One region of the Gordonia sp. LUNF6 genome, then DNA from elsewhere that is predicted to be linked to it. Evidence: riboswitches for the same ligand, from Rfam matches in the RefSeq annotation. Region 1 holds a riboswitch; the other holds the start of a gene.

The links. A riboswitch is a leader RNA that binds a small molecule or an ion and turns the genes downstream of it on or off. The one in region 1 is predicted to bind cyclic di-AMP.
Region 2: it holds a riboswitch for cyclic di-AMP, as region 1 does, so the genes downstream of both, ACK8HH_RS03765 (transglycosylase family protein) here and ACK8HH_RS11330 (C40 family peptidase) in region 1, are expected to answer to the same signal.

The regions. Positions count from the first base shown of each region.
Region 1 covers NZ_CP178181.1:2,421,089-2,426,930, reverse strand. Annotated here, with positions in the region: gene ACK8HH_RS11340 (DEDD exonuclease domain-containing protein) at 1-794, opposite strand, end outside; gene ACK8HH_RS11335 (hypothetical protein) at 1,072-1,236, shown strand; cyclic di-AMP (ydaO/yuaA leader) riboswitch at 1,347-1,546, shown strand; gene ACK8HH_RS11330 (C40 family peptidase) at 1,565-2,140, shown strand; gene ACK8HH_RS11325 (C40 family peptidase) at 2,229-3,275, shown strand; gene ACK8HH_RS11320 (peptidase MA family metallohydrolase) at 3,321-4,676, shown strand; gene ACK8HH_RS11315 (glycosyltransferase family 4 protein) at 4,673-5,791, shown strand.
Region 2 covers NZ_CP178181.1:784,831-790,672, reverse strand. Annotated here, with positions in the region: gene ACK8HH_RS03780 (cold-shock protein) at 1-236, opposite strand, end outside; gene ACK8HH_RS03775 (hypothetical protein) at 353-562, shown strand; gene ACK8HH_RS03770 (flavin reductase family protein) at 559-1,089, shown strand; cyclic di-AMP (ydaO/yuaA leader) riboswitch at 1,353-1,545, shown strand; gene ACK8HH_RS03765 (transglycosylase family protein) at 1,554-2,186, shown strand; gene ACK8HH_RS03760 (hypothetical protein) at 2,334-2,516, opposite strand; gene ACK8HH_RS03755 (helicase-associated domain-containing protein) at 2,563-4,902, shown strand; gene ACK8HH_RS03750 (DNA repair helicase XPB) at 4,952-5,842, shown strand, end outside.

The sequences.
Region 1 (5,842 bases):
CGGGTGCGGGTGTCGCTTCCGTTGAAGTACCCGGAGACGCGACGGTGGAGGTCGACGGCGGCACCTATATATAGGACCTCCTCCGACGGACCGCGGAAGAGGTAGACGCCCGGCCGATGGGGGAGCCCGGACGCCATCGTGCGTTTGGCGCGCATCGCCGGCGTCGCCCGGGGCAGATACGTGGTCAGATCGCCCACCGTTCGCACCCCCTGGTCGCCGACGCGCTCCAGAAGTCGATGGAAGACGTCGACCGTGGCACGGGCGTCGTCCAGCGCACGGTGGGTCGGCCGGACCGAGACGTCGAACAGATCGGCCAGCGCGGAGAGTTTGACGCTCGGCGCCTCCTGCCTGCTCAGAATCCGTCGGGCCATCACCACAGTGCACAGGGACGCGGAGAACGGCCACGGCAGGCCCGCTCGGGCAGCGCTCCTCCGCAGGAACCCCATGTCGAAGCGGGCGTTGTGCGCCACCAGGACGCACCCGCGGGCGAACTCGACGAAGGACGGCAGCACCGCCTCGACGGCTGGCGCGTCGTAGAGCATGGCGGTGGTGATTCCGGTGAGGGCGACGATCTGCGGCGGGATCGCGCGCCCGGGGTCGACCAGCGTCGCGAACTCGCCGAGCACTTCGCCTCCACGGATCTTGACCGCACCGATCTCCGTGATGCGGTCGTTCTCCGGACTCCCGCCCGTGGTCTCGAGGTCGACCACCACGAAGGTGGTCTCCCGCAACGGAGCGGAGGTGAACTCGTCGGCCTCGGGAAGGTCGGCGAACGACAGCTGTTCGACGGTCATGGCCGAACCGTACGGCGGGGCTCTGACAGCCCCGGCCCGACGCGCTTCGGCGGACGGAGATGTCGTAGGGGCGTCGTAGTCTCCACCCGAGGTCGACGGCGACGAGACGTCTTCGGGTCGCGGACAACGTGATTGCCCGGTTTCGCCGTCTCCACCGAGATGATGAGAGGCAGATCACATGAAAATTGACTGTGCGCGGTGTCCGATGCGAGCGCGAGCCTGCGGCGACTGCATGATGCAGGTCTTCTTCGGTCCGCCCACCAGCGGTTATGGGGTCATGGAGAACACTGACCCCGCCGGTGCCGAACTCGCCGACGCGATCGATGTGTTCGCTGACACAGAATTGATCTCCCCTGAGGTCGCGGGTGCGGCCAAACGGGGTGTCGTCGCAGGTGATGACACTTTCCGGGAGTCGTGGCCGGGTGGCCTCCGCGCCGTGTGAGCCGGTAGCGGACGGCGCGCCTACGGCGGGCCGGTGGACATCGCTGTCAGGGTTTCGTAATCTTTCCGAGACCTTCCAGTCAGGGATGTCCCGGAGCAGTCCGGGTGCCCGGTGGGTCATCGCCTAATCGCCCTCACCAACGGGGGCGAACCGGGGAACCACTTCCTCCGTGCGACCGATGCGAATCGTGCGTGCGGATTGGGGTGAATCGCACAAGGATTGAAGCTTCGGGCTTCTTTCTGCCTGCGTAGGGTCCATCTCTTCCGGCCCGAACCCGACAGCTAACCCGGTCGGCGATAAGGGAGAACAACAAGGAGTACGTGTTTTCGTGGGCAAACATAGTTTGGAGCAGACCAGTGCCGGCCGTAAGGCCGCCAAGTCCGCAGTGCTCGCCGGCTCGATCGCCATCGGCGGATCGCTGGCGTTCGCCGCAGCTCCCGCACATGCCACTCCGGTGACCGTTCCGAACGTCGGCACCTTCGACGTTCCGGGACTGCCGCAGAACCTGGTGCCGAAGGCCCCGCAGGCCCCGAGCCTGGACATCGGCACCCCGCAGCAGGTGCGCGCCAAGAAGGCGCTGCGCTACGCGGAGTCCAAGATCGGCGCGCCGTACGTCTACGGTGCGGCCGGCCCCAACGCCTTCGACTGCTCGGGTCTGACCTCGTGGGCCTACAAGCAGGCCGGGAAGATCATCCCGCGCGACAGCTACGGTCAGCTCGGCGGCGGCACCCCCGTCGCATCGCTGGCACAGGCCCAGCCCGGCGACATCCTGATCTTCAACGGCGGCGGCCACGCAGGCATCTACGCCGGCAATGGAATCTTCGTCCACTCGTCCACCGAGGGCGTTCCGGTGAAGCGCGACAAGGTGAACGCGTGGAACCTGACGGGTATTCGCCGCTACTGAGCAGCGACTGCCGTTTGAACTTCGGTGAAGGGCGGGACGGCGTGATGTGCGCCGGCCCGCCCTCACGGGTATGAAGGATCGAGTGCGAGTGGTGTTGAAGAGTCGAACGTCCCGGACGCTCAGACGGGCGGCCGCCTTCGGGCTGGCAGCCGTGTCCGCGTCGACGATCATGGTCGGGGCCCCCGTGTCAGCCGACCCGGCGCGCACCCCCGACCAACTGCTCTCGAAGTACCGCTCGCTCTCGGTGAACGCCGAGAAGACCTCCGAGGCGATGAACGCCGCGCAGGTCGAGTACGACAAGCAGCGCCGCATCGTCGCCGTCGAACGACGCAAGGCCGACAAGGCGGCCCATCAGCTCACCGCGATGCAGGGCCAGATGGACGCGGCCCAGAAGAAGGTGGACGCCCTCGCGCGCGTCAGCTACCGCGGAGCTCGCATCAACCGCCTCTACGCGATGCTGGTGAGCGATTCGCCCCAGAATCTCCTCGACAACATGTCGGGTCTGGAAGTGATGTCCCGCCAGTCGGCTGCCGACCTGCGGTCGGTGGTGAAGACCGCACGCGAGGCCAAGGCCGCCAAATCGGAGGCCGAGAAGACCGCCGCAGCCGCGACCCAGGCCATTGCCGCCTCGGAGAAGCAGCGCGGTGAACTGCAGGCCAAGCAGGCGAATCTGCAGATCGAAGCCGTTCAGATCCGCGCCATCTACCAGTCGATGACCGGCAAGCAGCTCGCCGCGCTGCGCGGGCCGAAGTACAACTTCGACCCCCGGGCCGTGCCGAAGGGGACCTCTCCGGAACTCGTGGCCGTCCAGGCCGCGATCTCGCGTATCGGTGATCCGTACGTCTGGGGCGCCACCGGGCCGAACCAGTTCGATTGCTCCGGCCTGATGCTGTGGGCCTATAAGCAGGCCGGACGTTCGATTCCGCGGACCAGTGAGGCTCAGCTCGCAGGCGGCACCCCGGTCGATCGCAACGACCTCGAGCCGGGAGATCTGATCATCTACTACCCGGATGCCACGCACGTCGGGATGTATGTGGGCGACGGTTACGTGGTGCACGCATCGACCTTCGGTGTGCCGGTCGCGGTGGTGCCGATCGACAAGGCCGGCCCGTACAACTCCGCGCGACGGTACTGAGTGCGCCCCCAGCGTGCCGCGATCGCGGCCACTGTCTTGGCGGCCGTGACTGCCGCGTCGCTCACCGCCTGTGGCTCCGTTGCCGATCACCCATCGGCCTCTTCGTCTCCGACGGTCGCGACGACGCCGCTGAACCCGTTCGAACAGCAGCGCTACGACGGCGTCACCGCCCTGCTCGACCAACTGTCGTCGACGCTGCGCAACGGCGACCGCAGAGGTCTGTCCGAACTCATCGATCCGGCCGCCACCGTCGAGTTCCGGCATCGGCTCGACGCCGTGGCTGCCGATTTCGCATCGGCGCCGGTGGGAAAGCCGCTCAAACTCAAGGAATTCCGCTATCGAGTGGCGCCTCAGACCGGTCCGGAGCACCTTCTCGAACCGGATTTCGAGGCGAAGCTCGAGGCGGCCGGCGCCTCCGACAGTTGGGTGACGCCCGTCGATCTCGACTACGCGCTGGGCGGCGCGTCGTCGCCTGGACTCGACGAACCGACGGTGACCCTCCACCAGAGCCTGACCTTCGCGCGATACGGCGACGACTGGAAAGTCGTCGGCGACGGTGGCCTGGCGCCCGACCCGTCGCAGGCTTCACGCGAGAATCCGAAGGCACCCGAGGTGGGACCGTGGGCGTTTCCGGGGCTGTCGGCGAACGACGTGCGCACCTCCGGGGGGACCTCGACGGTTCTGTGCTACCGGGGCGCGGAGAAGACCGCGGCTCAGGTCGCCGAAATCCTGCCCGCTGCGGTGGATGAGGTATCGAAGTTCTGGGGCGACGACTGGGTTCGGCGGATCGCGGTGATCTCCACCGCCGACGGCGCTCAGTTCTCCGGACTCACGAGGACCGTTCCGGTCGACACCTCAGCTGCCGCGGCCGCCACCGTGTACACCATGATCGATCGTCAGAATCAGCAGGTGGTGGGACAGCGGATCGTGCTCACGCCCGCCGCCCGTGCCCTGTCGAAGCCGGCGCTCGCCGTCGTGATCCGCCATGAGCTCACGCACGTCGCCTCGCGGCTCAACACCGCCGAGAACGCGCCGCTGTGGCTCACCGAGGGCGTTCCGGAGTACGTGGGCCGCAAGGGCACTTACCGGGACTTCGTCGACGCCGCACCGGAATTGGCCGCTGCCGTGGCCGCCGGCGACGTTCCGAAGGCGCTGCCCTCGGACGGGTCGTTCTCCGTCGACTCGGACGCGGCCCGGATCGCCTATCAGGAGGCGTGGTCGTTCGCGGCCTTCGTCGGCCAGAAGTTCGGCGAGGAGAAGCTCAAGAAGATGTACATCGGTGTCGGCAAGGGCGGAGACACCTCCACCACCGACGACGCGATGAAGGACGCGCTGGGTGCCGACAAGTCGACGGTGGTCGCCGACTGGCGGGCGTGGCTGCGCACCCAGGTGCGCCGGTGAGACGAACGCTGCTTGTCACCAACGACTTCCCGCCTCGGCCGGGCGGCATCCAGTCGTACCTGGAGAACCTGATCGCCTTCCTCCCGCCGGAGGACGTCATCGTCTACGCGCCGACGTGGCGGGGCTGCGAGGAGTACGACTGCGCGGCTCCGTACCGGATCGTCCGCCATCCCACGAGCCTGATGCTGCCGACTCCCGGAGTGCTGCGAAGGGCCGCGAATCTCGTGCGCGACAACGATGTTCACACAGTCTGGTTTGGCGCGGCGGCTCCGCTCGCGGTCCTCGGGCCCAAGCTCCGGAAGGCCGGGGCTCGGCGGATCGTCGCGAGCACACACGGTCACGAGGTCGGGTGGTCGATGCTGCCCGGCGCCCGCCAGGTACTCCGGTACATCGGCGACCACACCGACGCGATCACCTACGTCAGCCGCTACACCCGCGGCCGGTTCGCGGCGGCCTTCGGCCCGCGGGCATCGCTCGAGTACGTCTCCTGCGGAGTGGACGTCGACCGGTTCGCGCCGGACTCCACGGCGCGGCGCGTGCTGCGGGAGCGCTACGGACTGGGCGACGCACCCACAGTGCTCTGCCTGTCGCGGCTCGTGCCGCGCAAGGGCCAGGACATGCTGATCAGGGCGTGGCCCGCGATCCGTGACGCAATTCCCGACGCGCGGCTGATGATCGTCGGCGGCGGTCCCTACGCCGATGCGCTGCACCGGCTCGCCGAGGAGAACGGCGTGATGGATTCGGTGACCTTCACCGGCGGCGTCCCCGCCGCGGAACTGCCGATGCACCACGCGATGGCCGACGTATTCGCCATGCCGACCCGCACCCGGGGCGGCGGCCTCGACGTGGAAGGCCTCGGCATCGTCTTTCTCGAGGCCTCGGCCAGCGGTGTGCCGGTGGTGGCGGGCGACTCGGGCGGGGCGCCCGAGACGGTGCGCGAGAGCCTGACGGGCACCGTCGTCGACGGCCGTGACCGGGCCGCCGTCGCCGGGGCGATCGTCGAGATCCTCTCCTCACCGCGGCTCGCTGCGGCGATGGGGGAGGCCGGACGCGAATGGGCAGTGGAGAACTGGCAGTGGAAGATGCAGGCCGCGCGCCTCATGCGGCTGCTGTGACGAGCGCCGTCCGGTCCGGCCGACCACGCCGCCCCACGCGCTTGAACTGAC
Region 2 (5,842 bases), 1.6 Mb from region 1:
GCCGCCTCGCGCGTGTTGCGCGCCACACTGGGCGCCGGTTCGAGGACCGTGACACGCAGCGCCTGCGGGCCGCGGCGTCCCGCCGCCATGTCGAACTCCACCTTCTGTCCGACCTTCAGCTCCGAGACGTCCGAGGGCAGCGCGTTGGCCCGGACGTACACATCCTCGCCGTCGGTCTGCGACAGGAACCCGAAGCCCTTCGCGGAGTCGTACCACTTCACCCGGCCGGTCGGCACAGTGCTCACCTTCACAACTGATCTGGTCTGCCACAGACAAAAGCGCCTTGGCCCGATGGCAGTCCGAGCGGAGGCGCGCTGCAACAGATTCTAGCGTTCGGGCTACCGTTGACGCCATGCAGACCCAGAAGTCCTCACGCTTGCTCGGGGTCGCCGTCGTCATGTTCGGCATCGGGATGATCGCGAGCATCGCCCTGCTGTTCCCGGCGGTCCGGGACACCGGGACGGCCGTCGTCACGACCGTCTACGTTCTGGCCATGGGCGCACCGCTGGGATTGCTGCTCGGGATCGTGTTCGCCCTGCTGTCCGGCCGGCGCAGCCGGTGAACCGCATCGACCCGGACCGGCCGCTGCGGCCCGTCAGCGACGAGACCGAACTCAAACGAGCTTTCAGTTGCTTCCCGTCCGGCGTGGTGGCCGTGTGTCGCACGGGCGACGATCCAGGGGGCGACCCGATCGGGATGTCCGCCAGCGCCTTCACCACCGTCTCGCTCGATCCGCCGCTGGTGTCGGTGTGCGTCCGCAACGGCTCCACCACCTGGCCCGCACTGAGGGGCGGCACCGTCGGCGTGAGTGTCTTCGCCGCGCACCAGGGCGACGTCTGTCGCAGGCTCGCGGGGCCGCCGGAGGACCGGTTCACCGGGGTACGCCCCATCGCCGACGACTCGGGCGCGGTCTTCATCCCCGGCGCCGCCGCCCACCTGGCATGCACGGTGTTCTCAGAGATCCCCGCGGGCGACCACCTCGTGGTGCTTCTGACGATCGACGCCCTGCGCTGCGACCCGAACGTCGAACCACTTGTCTTCCACGCCAGCAGCTTCCGCGCGCTCGAAGCTCGACGCGCGCAATCCTGACATACCGGCGTGTCGGAACTCTCAATCAGGATGTGACCTTTGTCACATAACAACCCGATAACAAACGGGATACGGGACGGGTATCAGTGCCGTGAGCAGCACGGACGTGCCACGACGCCCGATCGGCCGCTTCACGCCACCTCAGAGCACCTCTTCGCATCAGATGTTCTCGCGGGCCCGACGACGTAGTGTTCATGACGGCCGCCACCCAGGCGACCACCCGAACGCCCGTTCCGCCGGTCGCGCCCAACCTCGCTCCGCCGGCAGGACACCCGCTGATGCAGTTTCAGGAGCGAGGACGGGGGACCCACAATCCTCCGGGAACCGGTCGATCACCTCGGTGGTCGGCCTTGGGGTTAAGCCCGGCAGACGTCGCACCCAGTGACGCGAGCCGGACCGGGCACCTCTCAGCCCGAACCCGACAGCTCACCTCGTAGGCGCGTGGAGAGAGGAAACGAAGACATATGTCCGGACGTCACTCGAAGCAGACGACCAATACCAAGACTTTCGCGAAGATCGCCCTCACGTCGGCCATCATCGGCGGCGGCGCGGCCCTGATGGGCGGCGGTCACGCCTCGGCAGCGACCGATTCCGAGTGGGATCAGGTCGCACAGTGCGAGTCCGGCGGCAACTGGGCCATCAACACCGGCAACGGCTACCAGGGCGGCCTGCAGTTCAGCCCGAGCACCTGGGCGGCCCACGGCGGCACCCAGTACGCACCGAGCGCCGACCAGGCCACCCGCGAGCAGCAGATCGCCGTCGGCGAGCGCGTTCTCGCCACCCAGGGCAAGGGCGCATGGCCCACCTGCGGCGGTCCCCTCTCGGGCCCCACTCAGCGCAGCGCCCCGGCCACCCCCAAGCCGGCCAACCCGCTCGCACCGAAGCAGCAGGACGCCCCGAAGACCGGCCTGGCCAAGTCTGCCGACGCCAAGAACACCGAAGAGGCCAAGCAGCAGATCGACAAGGTCGTCAACGACTCCAAGGTGAGCCCCGAGGTGCGCAGCGCCTGGAAGGCCGCCAAGGACTCCGGCTACCAGCTCACCCCGGACCAGCTGAAGCTGTACAACCAGAACAAGGGCCTGATCAACCTCCCCTGATCACCCGAGAAGTTCATCCGAGAAGACCTCCGCTTCGGCGGGGGTCTTCTCGCATTTCGCGACCGCCCCCGCACCGACGTGATACATGGCGCACGAAAACCGGCCGGACCACACGGTCCGGCCGGTCTCGGCAGAGCTCAGGTCAGGTCAGCGGTTGACGACGGTCTTCGACTGGATGTACGGCAGGCTGTCGACGGGCTGCGGCAGCTCGTAGTAATCGCCGAACGGCGAGAGCGCACCCGCCAGGTGAGAGGTGAACTCCGTCACCGCGTGCTGCTCACCGATATCCGTCGGCCAACCGTTGTCCACGTATCCACTCTTCTTAGCCACGGCCTCATTGTGCCATGCCCGCTGAACCGGCGGTACAGTTGTCCGAATGAGTCCCGACCTGCCGCTGCGCGGGTTGGCCGACGATCTCGCCGAGCGGTCCGACGATGCGCTCGTCGAGTTGCTGATCGCCCGGCCCGACCTCGCTTCTCCCCCGCCCCGCGGCACCGGTGTCCTCGCCCAGCGCGCGCTGTCGGCGGCGTCGATCTCCCTGGCGGGCGAAGGGCTCGACCTTCTGGCGGTCGCAGTGATCGAGGCCTTTCTCGACGCGTCCAGTGCGATCGGCGAACGCAAGGAACTCCTCGGGCCGGTGAGCCGGGACGCGATCGTCGCCCGTCTCGGTCGGCGGGCGCGGCGCGGCGACGTCGACGCGCGTCTCGACCAGATGGTCACCCGTGCACTGCTGTGGGGCACCGGGCCGCGTCGACGCGGCAGGCACACCGACTGGATCGCCGGGGCGCATCTGCCCGCCGCCCTGCCGTGGCGGGCTCACAATCTGCTCGGCCCCATCGCGGAGTCGACTCCCGCGCAGATCCGCGAGCGCATCGAATCGGCCACCGAGCGGCCCAGGGAACTGCTCACCACACTCGCCCAGGGGTCGTCTCTCGGGCGCAGTCGCGACGCCGCACCGGATGCCGATCCGAGCGCGCCGGTGCCCACCCTCATCTCCCTCGGTCTGCTCGCACGGATCGATGAGCAGACTGTGGAGCTTCCGCCCCAGGTGGGACAACTGCTTCGCGGTCAGCCGCCGCTCGAGACCGCGGTCCTGCGGGAACCGCCACTCACCGGTGCGGACGGCCCCGGGCGGTTCGACGCGAAGGCCGTCGACGCCGCGGGGGCGGGCGAGGCGCTCGAACTGCTCCGTCACTCCGGCGATCTGATCGAGGCGCTCGGCACCGCGCCGGCGGCCCTGCTGCGGTCCGGCGGCCTGGGCATCCGCGAACTCCGGCGCCTCGCCAAGACCACCGCCCTGAGCGTGAGCCGCGTCGGCCTGCTCGTCGAGCTGCTGGCCAGGCAGCGGCTGCTCGACGCGGGTGCGCCCGACTCCGACGCGGGCGACCACCTCGCCGACGACGTCTTCGCGCCCACCGGCGCCGTCGACGCCTGGGCGCATCTGAGTTCCGGGCGACGATGGCTCGGCATGGCGCGGGCGTGGCTCGATCTGCCGCGGCAGCCCTGGCAGATCGGCGACACCGACCGCGAGGGGAACACCCTCGCGGCGCTGTCGTCCGAACTGTTCGACGCCACCGCCGCGGCCTCGCGCCGCGCGGTGCTGGCTCCGCTCGCCGACGCCGAGCCCGCCCACCCGGTGTCCCCCGAAGCGCTGACCGCGGTACTCGGATGGCGTCATCCGCGCCGTCTCCGCCGGCTCAACGTGCACGTGGTGTCCGAGACCCTGCGCGAGGCGACCGAACTCGGACTCGTGGCGCACGGCTCGCTCACGACCGCCGGGCGGCTGCTCCTCGACGTTCCCGCCGACGCCGAGTCGGCGGCCGACGTGCTCGCGGCGATGGACGCGTCCCTGCCCGACCTCATCGACTACTTTCTGGTCCAGGCCGACCTGACAGTCGTGGTGCCCGGGCCGCTCGATCCGGACGTGGCCGACCGGCTCCGGTTGATCGCCGACCTCGAATCGGGCGGTGCCGCCTCGATGTACCGGATCACCGAAGACAGTGTGCGGCGCACGCTCGACACCGGCCGCACCAGCGCCGAGATCGCCACGTTCCTCCACGAGCACTCACGGACGCCCGTGCCGCAGTCGCTGACATATCTGATCGACGACGTCGCCCGCAGACACGGCCGGCTGCGCGTGGGCGTGGCGGCGTCGTTCATCCGCTGCGACGACACCGCGACGCTCACCGAGGTGCTGCGCAGCGAGGCCGCGACCGAGCTGGCCCTGCGCGCCCTGGCCCCGACGGTCGCGGTGTCGGCGGCACCGCTGCGCGATGTGATCGACCGGCTGCGCGCATCGGGGTTCAGCCCCGCGGGCGAGGACTCCTCCGGAGCGCTGATCGACCTGCGCAGCCGAGGCGTCCGCGTCCCGGCCCGCGGTGCGGCGTCGTCCCCACCGCATCGACGCGCCGCTCTCGGTCCCGGTCAGGCGCACGCCGTCGTCTCCCGGATGCGGACCGCCGACCGCGCCGCCGGACCGGTCGCCGCGGCCTCGGCGTCGGGTGCCGCCGGCGAGACCGTGTCCACGCTGATCCAACTGGCCCTGCGCACCGGGAGGCGCCTGCGCATCGGTTATGTGGACGCGCAGGGCGCGGCGAGTCGGCATGTGGTGCACGCCCGTTCGCTGGCCGCCGGACAATTGGTGGCCGACGAGGAGGGCGGCGAGCCCGACCTCCGGTTCGCGCTGCACCGGATCACCCGGGTCGAGGTGCTCTGACTCCCGACGGCAGGTGGCCGCACCGCGCCCGAACCTGGACAATGGACCGGTGACCGACGGACCTCTCATCGTGCAATCGGACAAGACCCTCCTGCTGGAGGTCGACCATCCGGGGGCGGCCGCCGCGCGGGCCGCGATCGCACCCTTCGCCGAACTCGAGCGCGCTCCCGAGCACGTCCACACCTACCGGGTCACTCCGCTGGCACTGTGGAACGCGCGGGCCGCCGGCCACGACGCCGAGCAGGTGGTCGACGCCCTCGTCACGCACTCGCGTTTCCCGGTTCCGCAGCCGCTGCTGGTCGACATCGTCGACACGATGGGCCGCTTCGGGCGGCTCCAGCTGATGAAGAACCCCGCGCACGGGCTCACCCTCGTGAGTCTGGATCGCGCCGTGCTGGAGGAGATCCTGCGGAACAAGAAGGTCGCGCCCATGCTCGGCGCGCGGATCGACGACGACACCGTCGTGGTCCACCCGTCCGAGCGCGGGCGCCTCAAGCAGATCCTGCTGAAGGTCGGCTGGCCCGCGGAAGACCTCGCCGGTTACGTCGACGGCGAGGCGCACCCGATCGAATTGGAGCAGACCGACTGGCATCTGCGCGACTATCAGGAGTTGGCGGCCGACTCGTTCTGGGCGGGCGGTTCGGGCGTCGTGGTCCTGCCGTGCGGTGCGGGAAAGACCATGGTCGGCGCCGCGGCGATGGCCAAGGCCGGCGCCACCACGCTGATCCTCGTGACGAACACGGTCGCCGGCCGCCAGTGGAAGCGCGAGTTGGTGGCCCGGACCTCCCTGACCGAGGACGAGATCGGCGAGTACTCGGGCGAGCGCAAGGAGATCCGGCCCGTCACCATCGCCACCTACCAGGTGATGACCCGCAAGTCGAAGGGCGAGTACAAGAACCTCGACCTGTTCGACTCGCGCGACTGGGGTCTGATCATCTAC